DNA from 3 places in the Streptomyces sp. T028 genome. Region 1 is predicted to be linked to each of the others. Evidence: riboswitches for the same ligand, from Rfam matches in the RefSeq annotation. Region 1 holds a riboswitch; each other region holds the start of a gene.
What was found. A riboswitch is a leader RNA that binds a small molecule or an ion and turns the genes downstream of it on or off. The one in region 1 is predicted to bind thiamine pyrophosphate.
Positions count from the first base shown of each region.

Region 2: another riboswitch for thiamine pyrophosphate. It lies ahead of ACLZN2_RS17615 (thiamine ABC transporter substrate-binding protein); the one in region 1 lies ahead of thiC (phosphomethylpyrimidine synthase ThiC).
Region 3: another riboswitch for thiamine pyrophosphate. It lies ahead of ACLZN2_RS47910 (hypothetical protein); the one in region 1 lies ahead of thiC (phosphomethylpyrimidine synthase ThiC).

Region 1 covers NZ_JBLRVZ010000009.1:190,625-198,340, forward strand. Annotated here, with positions in the region: gene ACLZN2_RS09705 (IclR family transcriptional regulator) at 310-1,053, shown strand; gene ACLZN2_RS09710 (SsgA family sporulation/cell division regulator) at 1,154-1,600, shown strand; gene ACLZN2_RS09715 (YibE/F family protein) at 1,780-3,480, opposite strand; TPP riboswitch at 3,552-3,740, shown strand; gene thiC (phosphomethylpyrimidine synthase ThiC) at 3,733-5,559, shown strand; gene ACLZN2_RS09725 (VOC family protein) at 5,634-6,023, opposite strand; gene ACLZN2_RS09730 (LysR family transcriptional regulator) at 6,149-7,141, shown strand; gene ACLZN2_RS09735 (VWA domain-containing protein) at 7,146-7,716, shown strand, end outside.
Region 2 covers NZ_JBLRVZ010000018.1:4,153-11,868, reverse strand. Annotated here, with positions in the region: gene frr (ribosome recycling factor) at 1-513, shown strand, start outside; gene ACLZN2_RS17635 (phosphatidate cytidylyltransferase) at 513-1,721, shown strand; gene ACLZN2_RS17630 (SRPBCC family protein) at 1,880-2,329, shown strand; gene ACLZN2_RS17625 (hypothetical protein) at 2,345-3,403, opposite strand; gene rlmN (23S rRNA (adenine(2503)-C(2))-methyltransferase RlmN) at 3,546-4,652, shown strand; TPP riboswitch at 4,675-4,782, shown strand; gene ACLZN2_RS17615 (thiamine ABC transporter substrate-binding protein) at 4,853-5,935, shown strand; gene ACLZN2_RS17610 (ABC transporter permease) at 5,911-7,584, shown strand; gene ACLZN2_RS17605 (ABC transporter ATP-binding protein) at 7,584-7,716, shown strand, end outside.
Region 3 covers NZ_JBLRVZ010000075.1:29,656-37,371, reverse strand. Annotated here, with positions in the region: gene ACLZN2_RS47920 (aldehyde dehydrogenase) at 4-1,461, shown strand; gene ACLZN2_RS47915 (ferredoxin) at 1,470-1,703, shown strand; TPP riboswitch at 1,794-1,969, shown strand; gene ACLZN2_RS47910 (hypothetical protein) at 2,010-2,600, shown strand; gene ACLZN2_RS47905 (TetR family transcriptional regulator) at 2,601-3,236, opposite strand; gene ACLZN2_RS47900 (glycosyltransferase family 4 protein) at 3,457-4,839, shown strand; gene ACLZN2_RS47895 (class I SAM-dependent methyltransferase) at 4,833-5,579, shown strand; gene ACLZN2_RS47890 (prenyltransferase) at 5,576-6,646, shown strand; gene ACLZN2_RS47885 (LLM class F420-dependent oxidoreductase) at 6,667-7,677, opposite strand.

The DNA of each region.
Region 1 (7,716 bases):
GGAATCGCCTGTTCCCTCGGCTGGGGGAAGTTTCCCGCAGGGCCGGTTCCCGGGCGGTGGCGGACGGTTAAAGTCCGGAACTCGACGCGGGGAAGAACCCCGCGAGCGGCGTACACCCCCCTCCCGTGTCTCCCCGCACGGGCCGCCCCCTCGCGCTTCGGGAGTGACCCCTTGGCCCTGGTCGACACCGTATCCCCGGAACCACACGCACCCCCCGTCCGGCGTCCACCCGCGCCCCCGCTCCAGCGTCCTTCGGGCACGGGACTCCCCGAGCAGCCCCGTTCCGCGCCGGCGCAGCCGAACCCCGCCATGACGCTCATCGGCTCGGTGCAGCGTGCGATGCGGCTGCTGGAGTCCGTCGCAGAGCACGAGTGCGGAGCCCCTGCCAAGCAGCTCGCCCGTGAGACCGGCCTCGCGCTGCCCACGGCGTACCACCTGCTGCGCACCCTCGTGTACGAGGGCTATCTACGGCGGGACAAGGGACTGTTCTTCCTCGGCGAGGCGGCCGAGCGGCTGGCCGGCAACGGCGCCGCGCAGAAACGTCGCAGCACGGTCGCCGACACCCTTGCCGGGTGGCGTGATTCGATCGGTGCCCCCGTGTACTACGCCCGGTACCGCGACGGCGAGATCGAGATCATGTGCGTCTCCGACAGCCCGGGTAATCCGGCGGTGCAGGAGTGGGCCGACTTCCGTGAGACGGCGCACGCGCACGCCATCGGCCAGTGTCTGCTGTCCCAGATGGACGACGACGCCCGCCGCGACCACCTGGACCGTTACCCCGTTCAGTCGCTCACCCCGTACACCGTGCGTGACGACCACACCCTGCTGCGACGCCTGGAGCGGACGCGGCGCATGGAACCGGTCGTGGAGAGGCAGGAATACGCATTGGGCACGGTGTGCGCCGCGATCCCGATCACTGTGGGCGCCACGATGGCGACGATGGCCATCTCCCTGCCCGCCCGTCAGGCCGACCGGCTGCTCCCTGCGGCACGACAGCTGCAGAGCGAGATCGCGAGCAAGTTGGGGTCAATCGCGATCTCTATCAGTATGTGAAAACTCACTCCTTGTGATCTGTTGTGCACGTTCAGCAAGATGCGGTGCAGTGTCAGGGGTTGATTACCGGCCATTCGACGGCAAATGACGGGGTAACGCGATGCGCGAGTCCGTACAGGCAGTTCAGGCAGAGGTCATGATGAGCTTCCTCGTGTCCGAGGAGCTCTCGTTCCGCATCCCGGTGGAACTGGGCTATGAGTCGCGCGATCCCTACGCCGTACGGCTCACCTTCCATCTGCCCGGTGATGCCCCGGTGACCTGGGCCTTCGGGCGCGAGCTGCTCATCGACGGGGTGGGTAGGCCGTGCGGGGAGGGGGACGTACGGGTCTCGCCCGTGGACCCCGATGTGCTCGGTGAGGTGCTGATCCGGCTTCAGGTGGGCGGTGACCAGGCGCTGTTCCGGTCCTCGGCGGCTCCCCTGGTGGCCTTCCTGGACCGTACCGACAAGCTGGTCCCGCTGGGCCAGGAGGGTGCGCTCGCCGACTTCGACGCCCATCTCGACGAGGCGCTGGACCGGATCCTCGCCGAGGAGCAGAGCACCGGCTGACAGTCCGACGGCCGACGCTGGCGTAACGCTTCGCCAGGGGGTGGGGCCATGCAGGAACGCTTCTTCTTCAGGGGGATGCGAGCGCCTTAGGGCGCCCGCATCCCCCTCTGTGCCTGGTGCATCTGCCTGCAGTGCATGCGTGCCGCTGCCGTGCCGCCGCTGTGCCCGCACGCGCCGCCTCAGTGCTTGCGCCGTCTCCCCCGGCCGCCGCGGGGCTGGGTGGCCTGGTCGGCCGCCGGCGCTCCCGCCGGTGCGGCCGCGGCCGCCGAACCCGGTTCCGGGCGGTCGGCCGCGACCACGAGGGCCGCGAGGGCCGTGGTGACCGGCACCGACGCCACCAGCCCGATCGAGCCCACGAGGGTGCGCACGATCTCCTCGGCGACCAGCTCGCTGTTGGCGACCGTGCCGACGCTGCTCTGCGCGATCGAGAAAAGCAGCAGCAGCGGCAGGGCGGCACCGGCGTAGGCCAGGACGAGCGTGTTCACCACGGACGCGATGTGGTCGCGGCCGATCCGGATGCCGGCCCGGTACAGCCCGCGCCGGCCCATCGCCGGGTTGGCCTCGTGCAGCTCCCAGACCGCCGACGTCTGGGTGACCGTGACGTCGTCGAGGACACCGAGCGAGCCGATGATGATCCCGGCCAGCAGCAGACCGCTCATGTCGATCGACGGGTACAGACCGTGGATCAGACCGGTGTTGTCGTCCGTGTTGCCGGTGAGCGCGGCCCAGTCGACGAACCAGGAGCCGAGCAGGCCGATCAGCATCAGCGAGATGAGCGTGCCGAGCACGGCGACGGATGTTCGGGCCGACAGGCCGTGGCACAGATACAGGGCGATCAGCATGATGGCGCTGGACCCCACCACGGCCACGAGCAGTGGGTTCGAGCCCTGCAGGATCGCGGGCAGGATGAAGAAGTTCAGGATCAGGAAGCTCGCGGCGAGCGCCACCAGCGCCATGACACCGCGCAGCCGCCCCACGACCACGACGGCGACCGCGAAGATGACGGCCAGCACCGTCATCGGGATACGGCGGTTCACATCGGTGACCGAGTACTGCAGGTCCTTCGGTGCGGAGGGCTCGTAGGCCACCACGACCTTCTCGCCCTGCTCCAACTGTCGTGACTGGTCCGGCTGGACGATCTCGGTGAACGTACGGCCCTTGTCGTCGCCGGTGTCCACGCGGATCGTGGCCTTCTTGCAGGTGCCGTTCGCCTGCTGTACGGCGGAGGAGCCCTCGGCGGTGGAGGTGTCACCGGTCGGGGTGCCACCGGAGGAGTTCACCGACTGGCAGCTCACGCTGACGACCTTGGTGACCGTGGCGTGCTGCGTCTGCCGGTCGAAGCCGACCCCGGTGCGCTCGTGCGGTGGGGCACCGCCGGGCCACAGCACCACGAGCCCGACGAGCACCGCGGCTGCGAACGGGATGAGGATGGCTCCGATGACCTTGCGGAGATGCTTGGAGACGGGCGCGGCCGGACCGTGGCTGTGGCTGTGCCCGTGCGACTGCCCGTGCCCGTGGCCGTGCCCGCCCCCGGAACCGGTGCCGTGTCCGCCGGTGTGACCGCCGCCATGGCCGTGCTGATGCCCGGAGTTGGGGCCGTCGCCGGGACCTGGAGGTGACCCCTGCCCCGGCCCATGGCCGTGCCCGACATCGTGACCGCGGTCGAAGCCGCTGCTGAAGGCACGGCCGTCCTCGCGCCCCGGACCGCTTCTGAAGTCGCCGCCCGGACCGCTTCCCGGGCCGCGTCCGAAGCCGCCCCCGGAGCTGCTTCCAGGACGGTTTCCGAGGCCACCGGCGGGACCGTTGGCAGGGCCGCCAGTGGCGCCCGGCCTGCGAGGGGGCTCGCCGGGCGGATACGGGGACTGGTGTGTCGTGGTCACCGCCCGATCATCGCAAGAACGGCAGAGGCCCACTGTTCACCGCGCCACACATGACGCTAGCGTGGAGCCACCTTTGCACACGCGGGAGCTCGGAGCACCGGGCTGAGAGGGCGCTGACCTCCGTCTTCGCGATGTTTCACGTGGAACGTCACCACAGCGAGTGATGTTTCACATGAAACGTCGACAGACGGTAGCCGCTGCGTCGACCGCCGAACCTGTTACCGGGTAATGCCGGCGTAGGGAGTAGGTCTCATGACCAACAAGGACGCACGCACGCCTGCCTTCACGCAGTACGCGGCCGACGGAGACACGGCCGACGAGACCAGCGAGAAGACCGGGAAGTCCATCGGCTGGCACAAGGGGTACATCGAGGGCGCTCGCCCCGACCTGCGTGTGCCGGTCCGTCAGGTGCACCTCACCAACGGGCAGTCCGTCACGCTGTACGACACCTCCGGCGCGTACACCGATCCGCTCGTCGACACCGACGTACGCAGGGGCCTGGCGCCGCTGCGCGAGAACTGGATCATCGCCCGTGGTGACACGGAGGAGTACGCCGGTCGTCCGGTCCGTCCCGAGGACGACGGCATTAAGCACACCTCGCCGCGCGGCGGACTGCGTAATCTCGACGCGGTGTTCCCCGGGCGGCCTCGGCTGCCGAGGCGCAGCCGGGACGGCAAGGCCGTCACCCAGCTCGCGTATGCGCGCCGGGGGGAGATCACGCCCGAAATGGAGTTCGTGGCCATCAGGGAGAACGTTTCTCCCGAGGTGGTGCGTGAGGAGATCGCGGCGGGTCGCGCGGTGCTGCCGGCCAACGTCAACCACCCGGAGATCGAGCCGATGATCATCGGCAAGAGGTTCCTGGTGAAGGTCAACGCCAACATCGGCAACTCGGCGGTGACGTCCTCCATCGAGGAGGAGGTGGAGAAGATGACCTGGGCGACCCGCTGGGGCGCCGACACGGTCATGGACCTGTCCACCGGCCGCAACATCCACACCACCCGCGAGTGGGTGCTGCGCAACTCCCCCGTCCCCATCGGCACGGTGCCGCTGTACCAGGCGCTGGAGAAGGTCGACGGCAGGGCCGAGGAACTGACCTGGGAGATCTACAAGGACACCGTCATCGAACAGGCCGAGCAGGGCGTGGACTACATGACGGTCCACGCGGGCGTGCGCCTCGCGTACGTCCCGCTCACCGCCAACCGCAAGACCGGGATCGTCTCGCGCGGCGGCTCGATCATGGCGGCCTGGTGCCTGGCGCACCACAGGGAATCGTTCCTGTACGAGAACTTCGAGGAACTCTGCGAGATCCTCGCCGCCTACGACGTCACGTACTCGCTGGGCGACGGCCTCAGGCCGGGCTCGATCGCGGACGCCAACGACGAGGCGCAGTTCGCGGAGTTGCGCACGCTCGGGGAACTCAACACGATCGCCAGGCGTTTCCACGTACAGACGATGATCGAGGGCCCGGGCCATGTCCCGATGCACAAGATCAAGGAGAACATCGACCTTCAGCAGGAGATCTGTGATGAAGCTCCGTTCTATACGCTCGGCCCGCTGACGACGGACGTCGCCCCGGCGTACGACCACATCACCTCCGGTATCGGTGCCGCGATGATCGCCTGGTGGGGCACGGCCATGCTCTGCTACGTCACGCCCAAGGAACACCTGGGCCTGCCCAACCGCGACGACGTCAAGACCGGTGTCATCACCTACAAGATCGCAGCCCACGCGGCCGACCTCGCCAAGGGGCATCCCGGTGCGCAGGAGTGGGACGACGCACTGTCCGACGCCCGCTTCGAGTTCCGCTGGGAGGACCAGTTCAACCTGGCCCTCGACCCGGACACGGCACGCGAGTTCCACGACGAGACCCTGCCCGCCGAACCGGCCAAGACGGCTCACTTCTGCTCGATGTGCGGGCCGAAGTTCTGCTCGATGAAGATCAGCCAAACCATCACGGAGCGGTTCGGTGGTGCGGTGGCTGAGGGCGTGTCACCTGAGGACATCGCCGAGGGGATGCTCCAGAAATCGAAGGAGTTCGCGGCGAGCGGGAACCGGGTGTACCTGCCACTGGCGGATTAGTTCGCAGCCCCACCGGGCGGCTCGCGCCTCATGGAGAGTCGCGGGCCGTCCTGCTCCGCCGGGCGGGGCGTCGTTCATCGGTCCTGCGGATACCAGCGGAGCTCCACGGTGTTGCCGTCCGGGTCCGCGACGTAGACCGAGGTGGCGGTGCCGCGTGCGCCGAAGCGCTGGACCGGGCCTTCGAGGACCGTGAAGGATCCCGACGAGATGAACTCGTCCCAGTCCAGGGGGTCGACGGTGAGACATATGTGGTCGACGTTCGATTCGCCGCGTGGTCGGGCGACCAGGTCGACGATGGTGTCGGGGGTGATCCGTACCGACGGGAACGGGACCTCGCCGGCCCGCCATGCGGCGACACGGACCGGTTCCAGGCCGAGGCGTCCGGCGTAGAAGTCCAGGGCCCGCTCGACGTCGCCGACGTTGAGGACCAGGTGGTCGAAGGCCTTCACGCGCAGAGAGGTCATGGGAGCTTCCTTGGCTGTCGGGTGTGGGCTGCGGTGGACGCCTCTCACGATCCGCCGACGGGGATACGCCATCAAGACGGGATCTGCATACGATCGTTGAGTGTGACTGAACGAAACGGGGGACCATGCTGGAACGGGTCGAACTCGAGGCCTTTCTGACGCTGGCCGAGGAGCTGCACTTCGGCCGTACCGCCGAGCGTCTGCGGGTCACGACGGGACGGGTCAGCCAGGTGATCAAGAAGCTGGAGCGGCGGATCGGGGGCACGCTGTTCGAGCGGACCAGCAGAACCGTGCGCCTCACACCCGTCGGACGGCAGCTGGCCGATGAGCTCGGCCCCCTGGTCGCCGGGATGCGAGAGGCGCTGCGCCGGGCCGCCGACGCCAGTCGCGGTGTCACGGGAGAACTGCGGGTCGCCTTCCTCGGCGAGGTGACGGCACCCGCGCTCCTGAAAGCGGTCGCCCTCTTCGGCGAGCAGCATCCCGAGTGCCGGGTCGAGATACGGGAGGTCCAGTTGTCCAACTCCCGTGCGAGCCTCCTCGACGGCTCGATCGACGTGCTCATCGCCTCGTACCCCTTCGACGGGATGGCCCGTGGGCCCGTCATGCTGACCGAGCGGCGGATGCTCGCGGTCGCCGCCGGGCATCCGCTCGCCGGCGAGGAGTCGGTCTCCGTCGAGGTGCTGGCGGACCACCCCGTGGTGCAGTACCCGGAGGTGACGTCGGCGGGGTTCAAACGGGACCGCACCCCCGACCGCACCCCGTCGGGCAGACCCGTGCCGAAGGGGCCGTCCGGAGGGTCCTTCTCCGAGATGCTCACGCTGGTCGCGATGGGCAGAGGCGTCCTCCCGGTCGGAGAACACGCCCGGCGCTACTACCCCCGGCCGGACGTGTCGTACGTGCACATGTACGACACACCACTGATCGAACGGGGACCGGTCTGGCGGGAGGGAAACACCACGCAGCGCGTTCGCGAGTTCGTACGGGCCGCCGCGGACGTCGCGGAGAGGGCGCCGATCCGCCTCGGCACAACCGAGCGTCCCGGTGCCACCGAACGTCCCGGGGTCACCGAACGCCTCGGCGCGCACGGCTCGGAATCAGGGGTGTCGGTGCTTGACTGAGTCCATGAACGCGGGATCCATGAGCAAGGGCGCGAACCTGCCGGTCGACTCTCCCGCCGTAAGGGCGGAGCTCAGCTGGTCCGAGGGGCCCGGAAGGCCGGACGTCGACGCCTCGGCACTGCTGCTGACCTCCGCCGGGCGGGTGCGTGACGACGGTGACTTCGTCTTCTACAACCAGCCGCGCCATGCCTCCGGCGCCGTCACCCACCTCGGCAAGCAGCGGGCCGGCGGGGTCATGACCGACACGGTCCAGGTGGACCTCGGCGCGCTGGAGAGCGCCGTCACACGGGTCGTGCTCGGTGCGTCGGCCGACGGCGGCACCTTCGGGCAGGTGGCCGGGCTGACGCTACGGCTGCTCGGCCCGGACGGGCGGTCCGAACTGGCGCGCTTCGAGATGCGGGCCGAGACCGAGACGGCGTTCATCTGCGGCGAGCTGTATCTGCGAGAAGGGCGCTGGAAGTTCCGCGCGGTCGGCCAGGGGTACGCCTCCGGGCTCGCGGGACTGGCCACCGACTTCGGGATCACGGTCGACGAGGAACCGGCCGACGCGGGCGCCACGTCGCCGCCGCCTTCGT
Region 2 (7,716 bases), on a different contig from region 1:
GCCGTCGTGGTCGCCAAGGAGGACTTCGCCGCGATCCGCACCGGCCGTGCGCACCCGGCGATGTTCAACAAGATCGTGGCCGACTACTACGGCGCGCCGACGCCGATCAACCAGCTGGCTTCGTTCTCCGTGCCGGAGCCGCGCATGGCGGTCGTGACCCCGTTCGACAAGACGGCGCTGCGCAACATCGAGCAGGCCATCCGTGACTCCGACCTCGGCGTCAACCCCAGCAACGACGGCAACATCATCCGCGTGGTGTTCCCCGAGCTCACCGAGGAGCGCCGCCGGGAGTACATCAAGGTCGCCAAGGGCAAGGCCGAGGACTCCAAGGTGTCCATCCGTTCCGTGCGCCGCAAGGCCAAGGACGCGATCGACAAGCTCGTCAAGGACGGCGAGGTCGGCGAGGACGAGGGCCGCCGTGCGGAGAAGGAGCTCGACGACACCACCGCGAAGTACGTCGCCCAGGTGGACGAGCTCCTCAAGCACAAGGAAGCGGAGCTGCTCGAGGTCTGATGAACGACTCTTCCTGGGGCTCTCCGCCACCAGCCGGTACACAGGCCGGGTACTGGGGGCCCACCGACCAGGGGGCCTACCCGGGGCCTGTCCAGGGGGCAGCCCCGGCGGGTCCCGCGTACGATGCGCCTCAGGCGCAGCAGACTCGCCCCATGCCCATCGTCCCCGACGTACCCGCGCACGGCGGAAACCAGGATGACGACCCGGGGGCCGCTCGGCTGGGCGGCCCCTCGTCCCGCGACGAGGCGTACCGTCCCATGGCGCCCGACCAGGCGCCCTTCGGTGCGGAGACGTTCCGCCACGAGACCCCGTCGGCACAGCCCCATGCGGCGGTGCCGCAGAATCCGGAGCCCATGCCCGCCGCCCCGCCGCCCGCGCCCGCACCGCAGAAGAAGAGCGCGGGCCGAGACCTGGGCGCGGCCATAGGGGTCGCCGTCGGCCTCGGCACGGTGATCGTCGCGTCGCTGTTCATCGTCAAGGCCGTGTTCGTCGGCGTGATAGCCGTCGCCGTCGTCGTGGGTCTGTGGGAGCTGACCAGCAGGCTGCAGGAGCGCAAGCAGATCAAGGCGCCGCTCGTACCGCTCGCGCTCGGCGGCGCCGCGATGGTCGTCGCCGGGTACGTCCGGGGTCCCGAGGGCGCCTGGGTTGCCATGGCCCTGACCGCACTCGCGGTTCTGGTCTGGCGGATGACGGAACCGCCCGAGGGCTACCTCAAGGACGTCACGGCCGGCGTCTTCGCGGCCTTCTACGTCCCCTTCCTGGCCACCTTCGTCGCCCTGATGCTCACCGCGGAGGACGGGGCGCAGCGCGTCCTGATGTTCTTTCTCCTCACCGTCGTCAGCGACACCGGTGCGTACGCCGTCGGCTGGCGCTTCGGCAGGCACAAGCTCGCCCCGCGCATCAGCCCCGGCAAGACCCGGGAGGGGCTGCTGGGCGCGGTGTCGTTCGCGATGGTCGTGGGCGCGCTGTGCATGCAGTTCCTGATCGACGGCGGCAGCTGGTGGCAGGGGCTGCTGCTGGGCCTCGCGGTCGCTGCCAGCGCCACGCTCGGTGACCTCGGCGAGTCCATGATCAAGCGGGACCTGGGCATCAAGGACATGGGCACGCTGCTGCCGGGCCACGGCGGCATCATGGACCGTCTGGACTCGCTGCTGCCGACGGCTCCCGTCGTCTGGCTGCTGCTCGTGCTGTTCGTGGGCTCCGGCTGATCAGCGGTTACTTCCGCGCTGCTCGCGGGCCCTCGTCCTGACCGACCAGGACGGGGGCCCGCCGCCTTTACCCGAAGGCCGGCCGAGTGGGACGATTTCCCCTGGAAGTCCCTAAAGATTCCTCCTGCCCGGAGTTGTCACGAAAGGGGATGGGTGTCATGTCCGGCTTCCGCGAATCGATCGACGTCGACCGTACCCCCGAGGATGTGTGGGCGTACCTCATCGACCCGTCCCACCTGCCCGAGTGGCAGGCGAGCGCGGTATCGGCCGAGCCGCTCGACCCCGGTCCTGTGCACGTCGGCTCCCGGCTGCGCATCACCCGGCACGTGGGCCGTCGGGAGATCCCGATGACCATGGAGTACACCGAGTACGACCCCCCGCACGCCTGGGGTCTGCAGGGCGTCGACGGCCCCGTCCGCGGCCATGTCCACGGCGAGATCGACCCTCTCGACGACGGCCGCCGCTCCCGCGTCACCATGGAACTCGACTTCGAGGGCAAGGGCATCGGCAAGGTCCTCCTCCCCTTGATCGTCCGCCCCCAGGTCCGCAAGGAGCTGCCGCTCAACGAACGACTGCTGAAGGACCGACTGGAGCACGGGGCGGCGTAGGGCCGTCCCTGGCGGCTAACGAACGAGAAGAGTGACGACGACAGGCACGGTGCCGGTCAGGACGGCCAGCAACATGGAGGCCAGCGTCTGGCTGTTCACCATGCCGACGGGGCCGCTGCTGACGTCCTTGAAGAGCGCGTGCACCCGTTGAACGTCGTCGTCGAGTTCTTGTGCGCGAACGGGAGGGCGCTGCGGCATGGCGTGGTTGAGTCGGCGGAGTGTCGCCATGCGCCGCTCCGTGACCGCCAGTGAAAGGCGCCAGTGGGAATACAGGACGAGGAGGACCAGCGCGGACATCAGGGTCACCGCAAAGGTCCACTTGACCACCCACAGCAATTCGTTGTCGGGTGCGTGGTGGGAAAGGTATATGACCGGTGCGAACGACACGGTCAGCCCGATTGCGGACCAGGCGGTCACCAGCCGGTACCAGCGGGCCAGATTCTCCATTCCGGGTGTGCTGGCCGGGGCGACCCACCACAGTGACAAACAGCCGGTGGCCGTGATGACCCGGGAGAGTTTCGCCGCCCGCAGAATCCAGTAGAGACAGTTCGCCCCCGCGGCTCCGGTCATGGCCACGGCTGCGAAGGCCGCGGCCATGAGGAGCTTCTGGTCGGTGAGCAGTTGCACCTTGGACAGCGCGTACACGGCCGTCACGGACACCGCCGCGCCCCCCGCCATGTACCGTAATTGACGTGGGGACGCTGTTCCGCGGTCAATCCATTCATGGAACCGGCGTCGCCCTCGTGCCGTCAGCATTTCGTCCACGCTGTGAATGCTGTAGTGCAGTACGCGGCAGCCTGACCACTGGCAGAGGACGACGACGAGATTCACCGTCGAGTAGTAGATGAGCCAGGGGAAGAAGTCGCCCTGGAAAAGGACAGCGGGATTCCGTAGCTGTGACCCGGCGACGACGGCGGGCGGTGCGTAGCTGACGGAGATGAACAGGACCCCCGCTTTTCGGTTCCAGACACTGCGTGAGCCGGCGGCGCGGATGCCGAACAGCCGGAGAACCATGATCCGGGAGATGTCCGTGGCAAGCCGTTCGCGCAGCTGTGGGGTCGCCGTGGTCGACATGATCGGTAACCTCCGTGCGGGCGGGCCACGCAGCGATTGCAGCGCATCCCGTCCACTCGCGTAAAGACCACCGCGGCCCTGCGGTAGCGGCCCGGCCCGCGGCCCGGGGGCACCCGGTTCGATCTGCGACACTGGTGAGGCCATGCCTAAGCCCGGAGAACTTACTTTTGTCGCGCCGCGCGGAGCCAAGAAGCCGCCGCGGCATCTTGCCGATCTTTCGCCTGCGGAGCGGAAGGACGCGGTCGCGGAGATCGGTGAGAAGCCGTTCCGTGCCAAGCAGCTCTCGCAGCACTACTTCGCGCGGTACGCGCACGACCCGGCGGAGTGGACCGACATCCCCGCCGGGGCGCGGGAGAAGCTGCGGGAGGCGCTGCTTCCCGAGCTGATGACCGTCGTACGGCATCTGTCGACCGACGAGGGCACCACCCGCAAGACGCTGTGGCGGCTGTTCGACGGGACGCTCGTCGAGTCGGTGCTGATGCGGTACCCGGACCGGGTGACGATGTGCATCAGCTCGCAGGCGGGGTGCGGGATGAACTGCCCGTTCTGCGCGACGGGGCAGGCGGGGCTCGACCGGAATCTGTCCACCGCCGAGATCGTGCACCAGATCGTGGACGGGATGCGGGCGCTCAGGGACGGAGAGGTTCCCGGAGGGCCGGCGCGGCTGTCCAACATCGTCTTCATGGGGATGGGGGAGCCGCTCGCCAACTACAAGCGGGTGGTCACCGCTGTTCGGGCGCTCACGGATCCCGCTCCGGACGGGCTGGGGCTCTCGCAGCGTGGGATCACCGTCTCGACCGTCGGGCTCGTCCCCGCCATCCACCGGTTCGCCGACGAGGGCTTCAAGTGCCGGCTCGCGATCTCCCTGCACGCGCCGGACGACGAACTGCGCGACACACTCGTCCCCGTGAACACGCGGTGGAAGGTGCGGGAGGTGCTCGACGCCGGGTTCGAGTACGTCGAGAAGAGCGGACGGCGGCTGTCGATCGAGTACGCGCTGATTCGTGACATCAACGACCAGGCCTGGCGTGGGGACCGGCTCGGGCGGCTGCTGCGGGGCAAGCCCGTGCACGTCAACCTCATCCCGCTGAACCCGACCCCCGGCTCGAAGTGGACCGCCTCCCGGCCCGAGGACGAGAAGGCGTTCGTCGAGGCCATCGCGGCGCACGGGGTGCCCGTCACCATCCGGGACACCCGTGGCCAGGAGATCGACGGAGCGTGTGGTCAGCTCGCGGCCACCGAGCGGTAAAATCTGGCCACGTCACATCTTCATATTCCGACAGGGGAGCGCCACAGCGCTGAGAGTGCGGCAATCGGGCCGCAGACCCTCTGAACCTCGCCCAGGTCATTCTGGGTAGGAAGTTCGGTCATCGCTCAAGCTGTTGTGCCCTGCCCGGGCGTCCCCGGGCGGGGCCGCGTTCTTCCTGGCCAACCCCAGGAGGACATCCAGTGCACATCAAGACCCTCGTGGCGGCGACGGTCGGCCTCGGCCTCGTCACGCTGTCCGCATGCGGTGCGGAGTCGTCCGGCGACTCGGCGTCCGACGGCGGCTCCAAGACCGTCACCCTCGTCAGCCACGACTCGTGGGCCGCCTCCAAGAGCGTGCTCGCCGACTTCGAGAAGCAGTCCGGGTACAAGGTCAAGGTCCTCACGACCGGCGACGCGGGCCAGGCCGTCAACAAGGCCGTCCTGACCAAGGACAACCCACAGGGCGACGTCTTCTTCGGCGTCGACAACACCCTGCTGTCGCGTGCGCTCGACAACGGCCTGTTCCAGTCGTACGAGGCCAAGGGCCTCGACCAGGTCGGCAGCGCGTACCAACTGGACTCCGGCAAGCACCGGGTCACGCCCATCGACTACGGCGACATCTGCGTCAACTACGACAAGGAGTACTTCGCCGACCACAAGCTGGCCCCGCCGACGTCGTACGACGATCTGGTCAAGCCCGCCTACAAGAACCTCCTCGTCACCGAGAACGCCTCCACCTCCTCGCCCGGGCTGGGCTTCCTGCTCGGCACTGCCGCCCAGTACGGCGATGACGGTTGGGAGGGTTACTGGAAGGAGCTCAAGGCCAACGGCGTGAAGGTCGTCGACGGCTGGGAGCAGGCCTACAACGAGGAGTTCTCCGGCTCCGCCGGCGGCAAGAAGGCCGGAGCGGACCGGCCGCTGGTCGTGTCGTACGCCTCCTCCCCGCCCGCCGAGGTGATCTACGGCGATCCCAAGCCCAGCACCGCCCCGACCGGGGTCGCGACCGGGACCTGCTTCCGGCAGATCGAGTTCGCCGGGCTGCTGAGCAACGCCAGGAACAGCGCGGGCGGCAAGGCGCTCATCGACTTCCTGATCTCGAAGGAGTTCCAGGAGGACATGCCGCTCAACATGTTCGTCTACCCGGTGGTCGAGGGCGCGAGCGTGCCCGCGGAGTTCACGGAGTACGGGCCCGCCGCCAAGGACCCCCACACCATGGACCCGGCGAAGATCGCCGAGAACCGCGACCAGTGGGTCAAGTCGTGGACCTCGCTCGTACTGAAGTGACCAAGGCGGCCGGAAGGCCTTCCGGGAGCGCGGCGCGGCTCGGGCTGATGGCCCTGCCCGTCGCGTTCTTCGGCCTCTTCTTCGCCTACCCCGTCGCCGCGATCGTCGCCCGTGGGCTGAAGGTCGACGGGGTGTGGCGGTTCGGGCGGCTGGCCGACGTACTGGGCCAGTCCGACATCCGGCATGTCCTGTGGTTCACCACCTGGCAGGCGTTCGCCTCCACCGCGCTCACCCTGCTGGTGGCGCTGCCGGGCGCGTACGTCTTCGCGCGGCTGGACTTCCCGGGCAGGCAGGTGCTGCGGGCCGTGGTGACGGTGCCGTTCGTGCTGCCGACGGTGGTCGTCGGCAGCGCGTTCCTCGCGCTCGTCGGGCGCGGCGGTCTGCTGGACGAGCTGTGGGGCGTACGGCTGGACACGACCGTGTGGGCGATCCTGCTCGCGCACGTCTTCTTCAACTACGCCGTCGTCGTACGGACCGTCGGCGGGCTGTGGGCGCAACTCGACCCCCGGCAGGAGGAGGCGGCGCGGATGCTGGGCGCGTCCCGGCTGAGGGCCTGGCGCACGGTGACCCTGCCCGCGCTCGGGCCGTCCGTGGCCGCCGCCGCGCTGATGGTCTTCCTCTTCACCTTCACCTCCTTCGGTGTGGTGCAGATCCTCGGCGGGCCCACCTTCTCCACCCTCGAGGTGGAGATCTACCGGCAGACCTCGGAGATCTTCGACCTGTCCACGGCCGCCGTCCTGACGATCGTGCAGTTCGTGGCGGTGGGCGCGATCCTCGCCGTACACGCCTGGACGGTACGGCGGCGGGAGACCGCGCTGCGGCTGGTGGACGCGGACCTCACCGCCCGGCGGCCGCGCGGGGCCGGGCAGTGGGCGCTGCTGGGCGGGGTGCTCGCGAGCATCGCGCTGCTGCTGGTGCTGCCGCTGGCCGTACTGGTGCAGCGGTCCTTCGACGCCCCGGACTTCGCCTACTACCGGGCGCTGACCAGTGAGGACGGCAATGTCTTCCTGGTGCCGCCGATCGAGGCGATCGGCAACTCGCTGGAGTACGCCGTCGCCGCGACCGCCATCGCGGTGGTGATCGGCGGGCTGGCCGCCGCGGCGCTCACCCGTCGCGACGCCGGCCGGCTGGTGCGGGGCTTCGACGCGCTGCTGATGCTGCCGCTGGGCGTGTCGGCGGTGACGGTCGGCTTCGGGTTCCTGATCACGCTGGACGAGCCTCCGCTGGATCTGCGCGCCAGCTGGATCCTCGTTCCGCTCGCCCAGGCGCTGGTCGGGGTGCCCTTCGTCGTACGGACCATGCTGCCCGTGCTGCGGGCGGTGGACCAGCGGCTGCGGGAGGCGGCGGCGGTGCTGGGGGCGTCGCCCTGGCGGGTGTGGCGGGAGGTGGACCTGCCGATGGTGCGGCGGGCGCTGCTGGTCGCGTCCGGGTTCGCCTTCGCGGTGTCACTGGGGGAGTTCGGGGCGACCGTGTTCATCGCGCGGCCCGACAATCCGACGCTGCCGGTGGCGGTGGCGCGGCTGCTGGGGCGGGCCGGTGAGCTCAACTACGGGCAGGCGATGGCCCTGTCGACGATTCTGATGCTGGTGTGCGCGGTGGCCCTGCTGGTGCTGGAGCGGCTGCGCACCGACCGGACGGGGGAGTTCTGATGCTGCTGGGCCTTGAGGGCGCCACCGTGCGGTTCGGCGGGCGGGCGGTGCTCGACGCCGTGGACCTGGAGGTCCGCGAGCAGGAGATCGTGTGTGTGCTCGGGCCGAGCGGCAGCGGCAAGTCGACACTGC
Region 3 (7,716 bases), on a different contig from region 1:
GCCATGGCTGAGCTCGTGGAACACGGAAAGCTGTTCATCGGCGGAGAGTTGACGGACCCCCTGGGCGATGCCGTCCTCGAGGTGGTCTCGCCGCACACCGAGGAGGTCATCGGGCGGGTGCCGCACGCCTCGGCGGCCGATGTGGACCGGGCCGTCGCGGTCGCCCGGCGGGCGTTCGACGAGGGGCCCTGGCCGCGGATGACCCTCGACGAGCGGATCGCGGTCGTCACCCGTATCAAGGACGGGATCGCGATGCGCCACGAGGAGATCGCCCGGGTGATCTCCTCCGAGAACGGCTCCCCGTACTCCTGGAGCGTCCTCGCGCAGGCCCTCGGCGCGATGATGGTGTGGGACGCGGCGATCACCGTCGCCCGGGACTTCACCTACGAGGAGCGCCGCGACGGCGTGCTCGGCAAGATCCTCGTACGGCGTGAGCCGGTCGGGGTCGTCGCGGCCGTCGTCCCCTGGAACGTCCCCCAGTTCGTCGCCGCCGCCAAGCTCGCGCCCGCGCTGCTCACGGGCTGCTCGGTGATCCTCAAGCCGTCGCCGGAGTCGCCGCTGGACGCGTACCTCCTGGCGGACATCACGCGGGAGGCCGGGCTGCCGGAGGGCGTGCTGTCGATCCTGCCTGCGGACCGCGAGGTCAGCGAGTACCTGGTCGGGCACCCCGGTGTCGACAAGGTCTCCTTCACCGGCTCGGTCGCGGCGGGCAGGCGGGTCATGGAGGTGGCCTCGCGCAACCTCACGCGCGTCACACTGGAGCTCGGCGGCAAGTCGGCGGCGATCGTGCTGCCGGACGCCGACCTGCAGAGCGCGGTCGCCGGGATCGTCCCGGCCGCCTGGATGAACAACGGGCAGGCCTGCGTGGCCCAGACCCGCATCCTGCTGCCGCGCTCGCGCTACGACGAGTTCGCCGACGCCTTCGCCACGGCGGCGGGCGCCCTCGTCGTCGGCGACCCGCTGGACCCGGCGACCCAGGTGGGCCCGCTGGTCGCCGAGCGGCAGCAGCGCCGCAACCTCGACTACATCCGCATCGGGCAGGAAGAGGGCGCGAAGGTCCTCACCGGCGGGGGCCGGCCGAAGGGGCTGGAGCGTGGCTGGTACGTGGAGCCGACGCTCTTCGGCGACGTCGACAACTCCATGCGCATCGCCCGCGAGGAGATCTTCGGCCCCGTGATCTGCCTCCTGCCCTACGGCGACGAGACCGAGGCGCTGAAGATCGCCAACGACTCCGACTACGGGCTGAGCGGCAGCGTCTGGACGGCGGACGTGGCGCACGGCATCAAGGTCGCGAAGCAGGTCCGCACGGGGACGTACTCCGTCAACACCTTCAGCCTCGACATGCTCGGACCCTTCGGCGGCTACAAGAACTCCGGGCTGGGGCGCGAGTTCGGGCCCGAGGGGTACGGCGAGTACCTCGAGCACAAGATGATCCATCTGCCCGCGGGCTGGGAAGGCTGACGGGGGCCATGGGTGACCGTTGGCACGTAGAGGTCGACCGCTCCCTGTGCATCGGCTCCGCCCAGTGCGTCCACCACGCCCCGGACGGCTTCCGCCTCGACACCGCCCGCCAGTCCCACCCGGTCGACCCGGACACGGACGCGAACGAGCGGGTGCTGGCGGCGGCGGAGAGCTGTCCGGTGGAGGCGATCGCGATCACGCTGGTGGGGAGCGGGGAGGCGGTGTTTCCACCGGAGGACTGAGCGGCCCTTGAGACGACCCCTGGGGGCGGAAAAATCTTGCCCTCAGGGGGTTCCATTCACTTCTGTCCGTATTATCCTGGTATTGGCCTACGAGGCGAGTGAGGGAGTCCAACCGGAGTAGCCGACTTTGGCGAGACGCGAAGGCATCCGCTGGGGCCGACGTCGACGGTTGGGCTGAGAGGCCGGAAAGCAGCAGTCGGGCTGGAAGGCGACCCCCAACACCTGATCCGGACCATGCCGGCGAAGGGAACCCGTCTCGTAGGTTTTCGCATGCGGTCGTGCGGTGGGGTGCCGTAGCGTGCGGTCGTGACCGAGCACTGGTACAGCGCGGCCGATATCCGTGTCGTAGAGGGCGGCGAAGCCGTGCGCCGCAGGCCGGGCATGTACTTCGGCGTCGGCCTGGACAGCCCGGAACTCCCCTCGCGGGCGTTCGGCCAGGTGGTGGGCTGGTCCCTGCACCCGGCCACGCGGGTCGCGCCCGCGCACACCCTGCGCGTCGAGGCGGAGATCCGCGGCGACCTCGCCTTCTCCGTCTTCGACGACGCGTCCGACGCCTTGGGCGTGGACGGAGTGCCGATCATCGGCTTCGGCTCGTTGATCGGCCCCCACCGCTGGTGCGGCTGGGCCGCCTCCGCGGTGAGCTCGCGCACGGTGGTCGAGGTCTGGCGGGACGGCGTCGGCTTCCGCCAGGAGTTGGCGGTCGGCAGGCCGCTCGGGGACCCGGAACGGTTCGTGCCGCCGGCCGGGGCGGGGACACGGGTGGAGTTCGAGCTCGACGAGGCGCTTCTCGCGCCCGGCGCGGCGATCACCGCCGACCTGGGCTCGCTGGACCTGTGCGGGTCGGCGTGCGCGGAGTCCGCTGGGTCGGCCGGCCTCCGGTTGCGCGACCTGCGGTGATCAGTCCGACGCGAGGTCCGGCGACCGCTTCGGGTCCGTCACGTCGATCAGGCGGCACACCGTCTCGATGTCGATGCGGACCTGGGCGATGGACGCCCGGCCCGAGAGCCAGGTGATCAGGGCCGAGTGCCAGGTGTGCTCGATGACGCGGACCGCCGAGAGCTGCTCGGGCGTGGGGTCGGTCAGACCCATCGCGTCGAGGATGATCGCCGTCGTCTGGCGGGAGACCTGGTCGACCTCGGGGGAGACGCTGCGGTCGGCGAAGGTCAGGGCGCGGACCATCGCGTCGGCCAGATGCGGCTCGCGCTGCAGGGCGCGGAAGGCGCGCATCAGGGTCTCCGCGACCCGCTCCGCCGGGCGGTCTCCGGACGGGGGCTTCTTGCGGAGCGTGCCGTGCATGTGCTCCAGCTGGTCCTGCATGGTGGCGACCAGCAGATGCACCTTGGAGGGGAAGTAGCGGTACAGCGTGCCGAGGGCGACCTGTGAGGACTCGGCGACCTCCCGCATCTGCACCGCGTCGAAACCGCCCCGGCTGGCCAGCTGCGCGCTCGTGTGCAGGATGCGCCGGCGGCGGGCCTCCTGCCGCTCCGTGAGGGAGGAGGAGGCGGGGCGCTGGGTGGTCTCTTCCGCAGGCATGGGCACCGTTCCGTGACAGTCGGTGAGGCTCGGTGATCACACAGCATGGCAGGGCCGCCCGGGCCGCGCGGGTCGTGGCGTGAATCACCTGATCCACTTCTCCCAGCACCCCTACCTGCCGGTAGATTCGGAGCCTCCCGAACGATCAAGTCTGAAACTTGTTCTAGATTAGCGTCTCGTCGTAACCTCGCGGGACAGTGCAGGCAGAAGGGGGCCCGGAGTGACCGCTGAGGCCAGTCAGGAGGGGTCCCGACGTGACCTCGCCGCTGACGGCGGGCGACCGCTCGACATCGCGCTCCTCACCTATAAGGGGAACCCGTTCTGCGGCGGCCAGGGCGTCTACGTACGGCACCTGTCGCGCGAGCTGGTCCGGCTCGGCCACCGCGTCGAGGTCATCGGCTCACAGCCGTACCCCGTGCTCGACGAGGGGTACGACGGCCTGAGTCTGACCGAGCTGCCGAGCCTCGACCTCTACCGTTCCCCGGACCCCTTCCGCACCCCGAAGCGCGACGAGTACCGCGACTGGATCGACGCCCTCGAGGTCGCGACCATGTGGACCGGCGGCTTCCCCGAGCCACTGACCTTCTCCCTGCGCGCCCGCCGCCATCTGCGCGCCCGGCGCGGCGAGTTCGACGTCGTGCACGACAACCAGACCCTCGGCTACGGCCTGTTGGGGGACGTGGGTGCACCGCTCGTCACCACCATCCACCACCCCATCACCGTGGACCGGCGGTTGGAGCTCGACGCCGCCGACGGCCGGCAGCGCCGCTACTCCGTGCGCCGCTGGTACGCGTTCACCCGGATGCAGAAGCGCGTCGCCCGCCGGCTGCCGTCCGTGCTCACCGTCTCCGGCACCTCCCGCCAGGAGATCGTCGACCACCTCGGCGTCCGCGACGACCGGATTCACGTCGTCCACATCGGCGCCGACACCGATCTGTTCTCCCCGGACCCGTCCGTGCCCGTCGTACCCGGCCGGATCGTCACCACGTCCAGCGCGGACGTGCCCCTGAAGGGCCTGGTGTTCCTCGTCGAGGCGCTGGCGAAGGTGCGCACCGAGCACCCCGACGCCCACCTCGTCGTCGTCGGTAAGCGTCCCGCCGAGGGGCCCGTCGCCCAGACGATCGAGCGCTACGGCCTCGAAGGCGCCGTCGAGTTCGTCAAGGGCATCTCCGACGCCGAACTCGTCGACCTGGTGCGCTCGGCGCAGGTCGCCTGCGTGCCGTCCCTCTACGAGGGCTTCAGCCTGCCCGCCGCCGAGGCCATGGCCACCGGGACCCCGCTCCTCGCCACCACCGGCGGCGCCATCCCCGAGGTCGCCGGACGCGACGGCGAGACCTGCCTCGCCGTACCCCCGGGCGACGCGGGCGCGCTCGCGGCCGGCCTCGGCCGGCTCCTCGGCGACGCCGCCCTGCGCGCCCGGCTCGGTGCGGCCGGACGCGAGCGCGTGCTCGCGAACTTCACCTGGGCGCGGGCCGCCGAGGGAACCGTCGCCCGCTACCGCGAGGCCATAGCCGGGGGCGCCCGCCGGCCGGCGACCGGGGTGCCCCAAGATGTTGACGTCGTAAACCGAGCATCCGATCGCGAAAGCAGGGCCACGTGCTGACCGTCGACTTCTCCCGGTTCCCGCTCGCCCCGGGCGACCGAGTCCTGGACCTCGGCTGCGGGGCCGGCCGGCACGCCTTCGAGTGCTACCGGCGCGGCGCCCAGGTCGTGGCCCTCGACCAGAACGGCGAGGAGATCCGCGAGGTCGCCAAGTGGTTCGCCGCGATGAAGGAGGCCGGCGAGGCTCCCGAGGGCGCCACCGCGACGGCCATGGAGGGCGACGCCCTCGCCCTGCCCTTCCCCGACGAGTCCTTCGACGTCGTCATCATCTCCGAGGTCATGGAGCACATCCCCGACGACAAGGGCGTGCTCGCGGAGATGGTCCGGGTGCTGAAGCCCGGCGGCCGCATCGCCATCACCGTGCCCCGCTACGGCCCAGAGAAGGTCTGCTGGGCGCTCTCCGACGCCTACCACGAGGTCGAGGGCGGCCACATCCGCATCTACAAGGCCGACGAACTGCTCGGGAAGATCCGCGAGGCGGGACTGAGGCCGTACGGCACCCATCACGCCCACGCGCTGCACTCGCCGTACTGGTGGCTGAAGTGCGCGTTCGGCGTCGACAACGACAAGGCGCTGCCGGTGCGGGCGTACCACAAGCTGCTGGTCTGGGACATCATGAAGAAGCCGCTGGCCACCCGGCTCGCCGAGCAGGCGCTGAACCCGGTCGTCGGCAAGAGCTTCGTCGCCTACGCCACCAAGCCGCATCTTCCCCCGGTGGGTGCCGAGGTGGCCGACCAGTGACCACCCCCCGGACAGAACACCTCGTCCTGCCCGGGGTCCTCACCGCCGAGCAGGCCGCCGCGACCGTCGCCGGCATCCTCGCCGTACAGCGGGAGGACGGCGCGATCCCGTGGTTCCGGGGCCATCACCTCGACCCGTGGGACCACACCGAGGCCGCGATGGCGCTGGACGCGGCCGGTGAGCACGAGGCCGCCGAGCGGGCCTACCTGTGGCTCGCCCGGCACCAGAACGAGGACGGCTCCTGGTACGCGGCCTACGCCGACGGAGCCCACGACGACGTCACCGACACCGGGCGCGAGTCGAACTTCGTCGCCTACATAGCCGTAGGCGTCTGGCACCACTACCTCTCCACCGGCGACGACACCTTCCTCGACCGCATGTGGCCGGCCGTCTACGCGGCCGTCGAGTGGGTGCTGCGGCTGCAGCAGCCGGGCGGGCAGATCGGCTGGCGGCGCGACCACGACGGCACCCCCACCGCCGACGCGCTGCTCACCGGGTCCTCCTCCGTGCATCAGGCGCTGCGCTGCGCGCTGGCGATCGCAGAGCAGCGCGAGGAGGCCCAGCCGGACTGGGAACTGGCCGCGGGCGCGCTGCGGCACGCCATACGGCGCCACCCGGAGCGGTTCCTCGACAAGGACCGCTACTCCATGGACTGGTACTACCCGGTGCTGGGCGGCGCGTTGACCGGCGCGGAGGCCAAGTCCCGTATAGAGGCGGACTGGGAGCGCTTCGTCGTGCCCGGACTCGGTGTGCGGTGCGTCGTGCCCAACCCGTGGGTGACGGGTGGGGAGTCGGCCGAACTCGCCCTGGCGCTGTGGGCGATGGGGGAGTCGGACCGGGCGCTGGAGATCCTGCAGTCCATCCAGCATCTGCGGGACGCGGAGTCGGGGCTGTACTGGACCGGTTATGTCTTCGAGGACGAGGCGATATGGCCCCGGGAGCTGACGACTTGGACCGCCGGGTCGTTGCTGCTCGCGGTGGCCGCGTTGGGTGGGCACGAGGCCACGTGTGCGGTGTTCGGGGGAGAGCAACTGCCTTGGGGGCTTGAGGTGGACTGCTGCGGCTGACGTGAAAGACCGGAACGGCGCTAGGAGCTGAGGTCGGCCAGCGCCCGCAGAGTGTCCGGGTCCGGGGCCACGGCCAGCAGGTCCGTCACCGGACCCTTGCGCCACAGCTCCAGCCGCTCCGCGATCCGCTCGCGCGGGCCGACCAGGGAGATCTCGTCGGCGAACGCGTCGGGCACGGCCAGCACGGCCTCCTCCCGGCGCCCCGCGAGGAACAGCTCCTGGATCCGCCGCGCCTCCTCCTCGTACCCCATCCGCCCCATCAGATCGGCGTGGAAGTTGCGGGTGGCGTGCCCCATGCCGCCGATGTAGAAGCCGAGCATCGCCTTGACCGGCAGCAGCCCCTCCGCGACATCGGCGCACACCTTGGCCCGCACCAGCGGCGCGACGACGAACCCCTCGCGCAGCTCGCTCAGCCCCGGCCCGTACGCGTCCGGCCGGCTCGGTGACCAGTACAACGGCAGCCAGCCGTCCGCGATCCGCACGGTCTGCGCCACGTTCCGCGGCCCCTCGGCCCCGAGCAGCACCGGCAGACCGGACCGCAGCGGATGCGTGATGGACTTCAGCGGCCGCCCGAGCCCGGTGCCGTCCGCGCCACGATAGGGGTGGGAGTGGAACCGCCCGTCGAGCTCCACCGGCGCCCGGCGCGCCAGCACCTGCCGTACGACGTCCACGTACTCCCGGGTCGCGGTCAGCGGCGACTTCGGGAACGGCCGCCCGTACCACCCCTCCACGACCTGCGGGCCCGACAACCCGAGCCCCAGCGTCATCCGCCCGCCCGACAGATGGTCCAGCGTCAGCGCGTGCATGGCGGTCGTGGTGGGGGAGCGCGCCGCCATCTGCGCGACGGCCGTCCCCAGCCCGATTCGCGAGGTCCGCGCCGCGATCCAGGTCAGCGGAGTGAACGCGTCCGACCCCCACGACTCCGCCGTCCACACCGAGCCGTACCCGAGCCGCTCCGCCTCCAGCGCCAGCTCCACATGGCCGGGGTCGGGGCCACGGCCCCAGTAACCGAGCGCGAGACCGAGCCGCATACCTGCCTCCTGACGATCCGTCAGATACGGGGGTTGCGA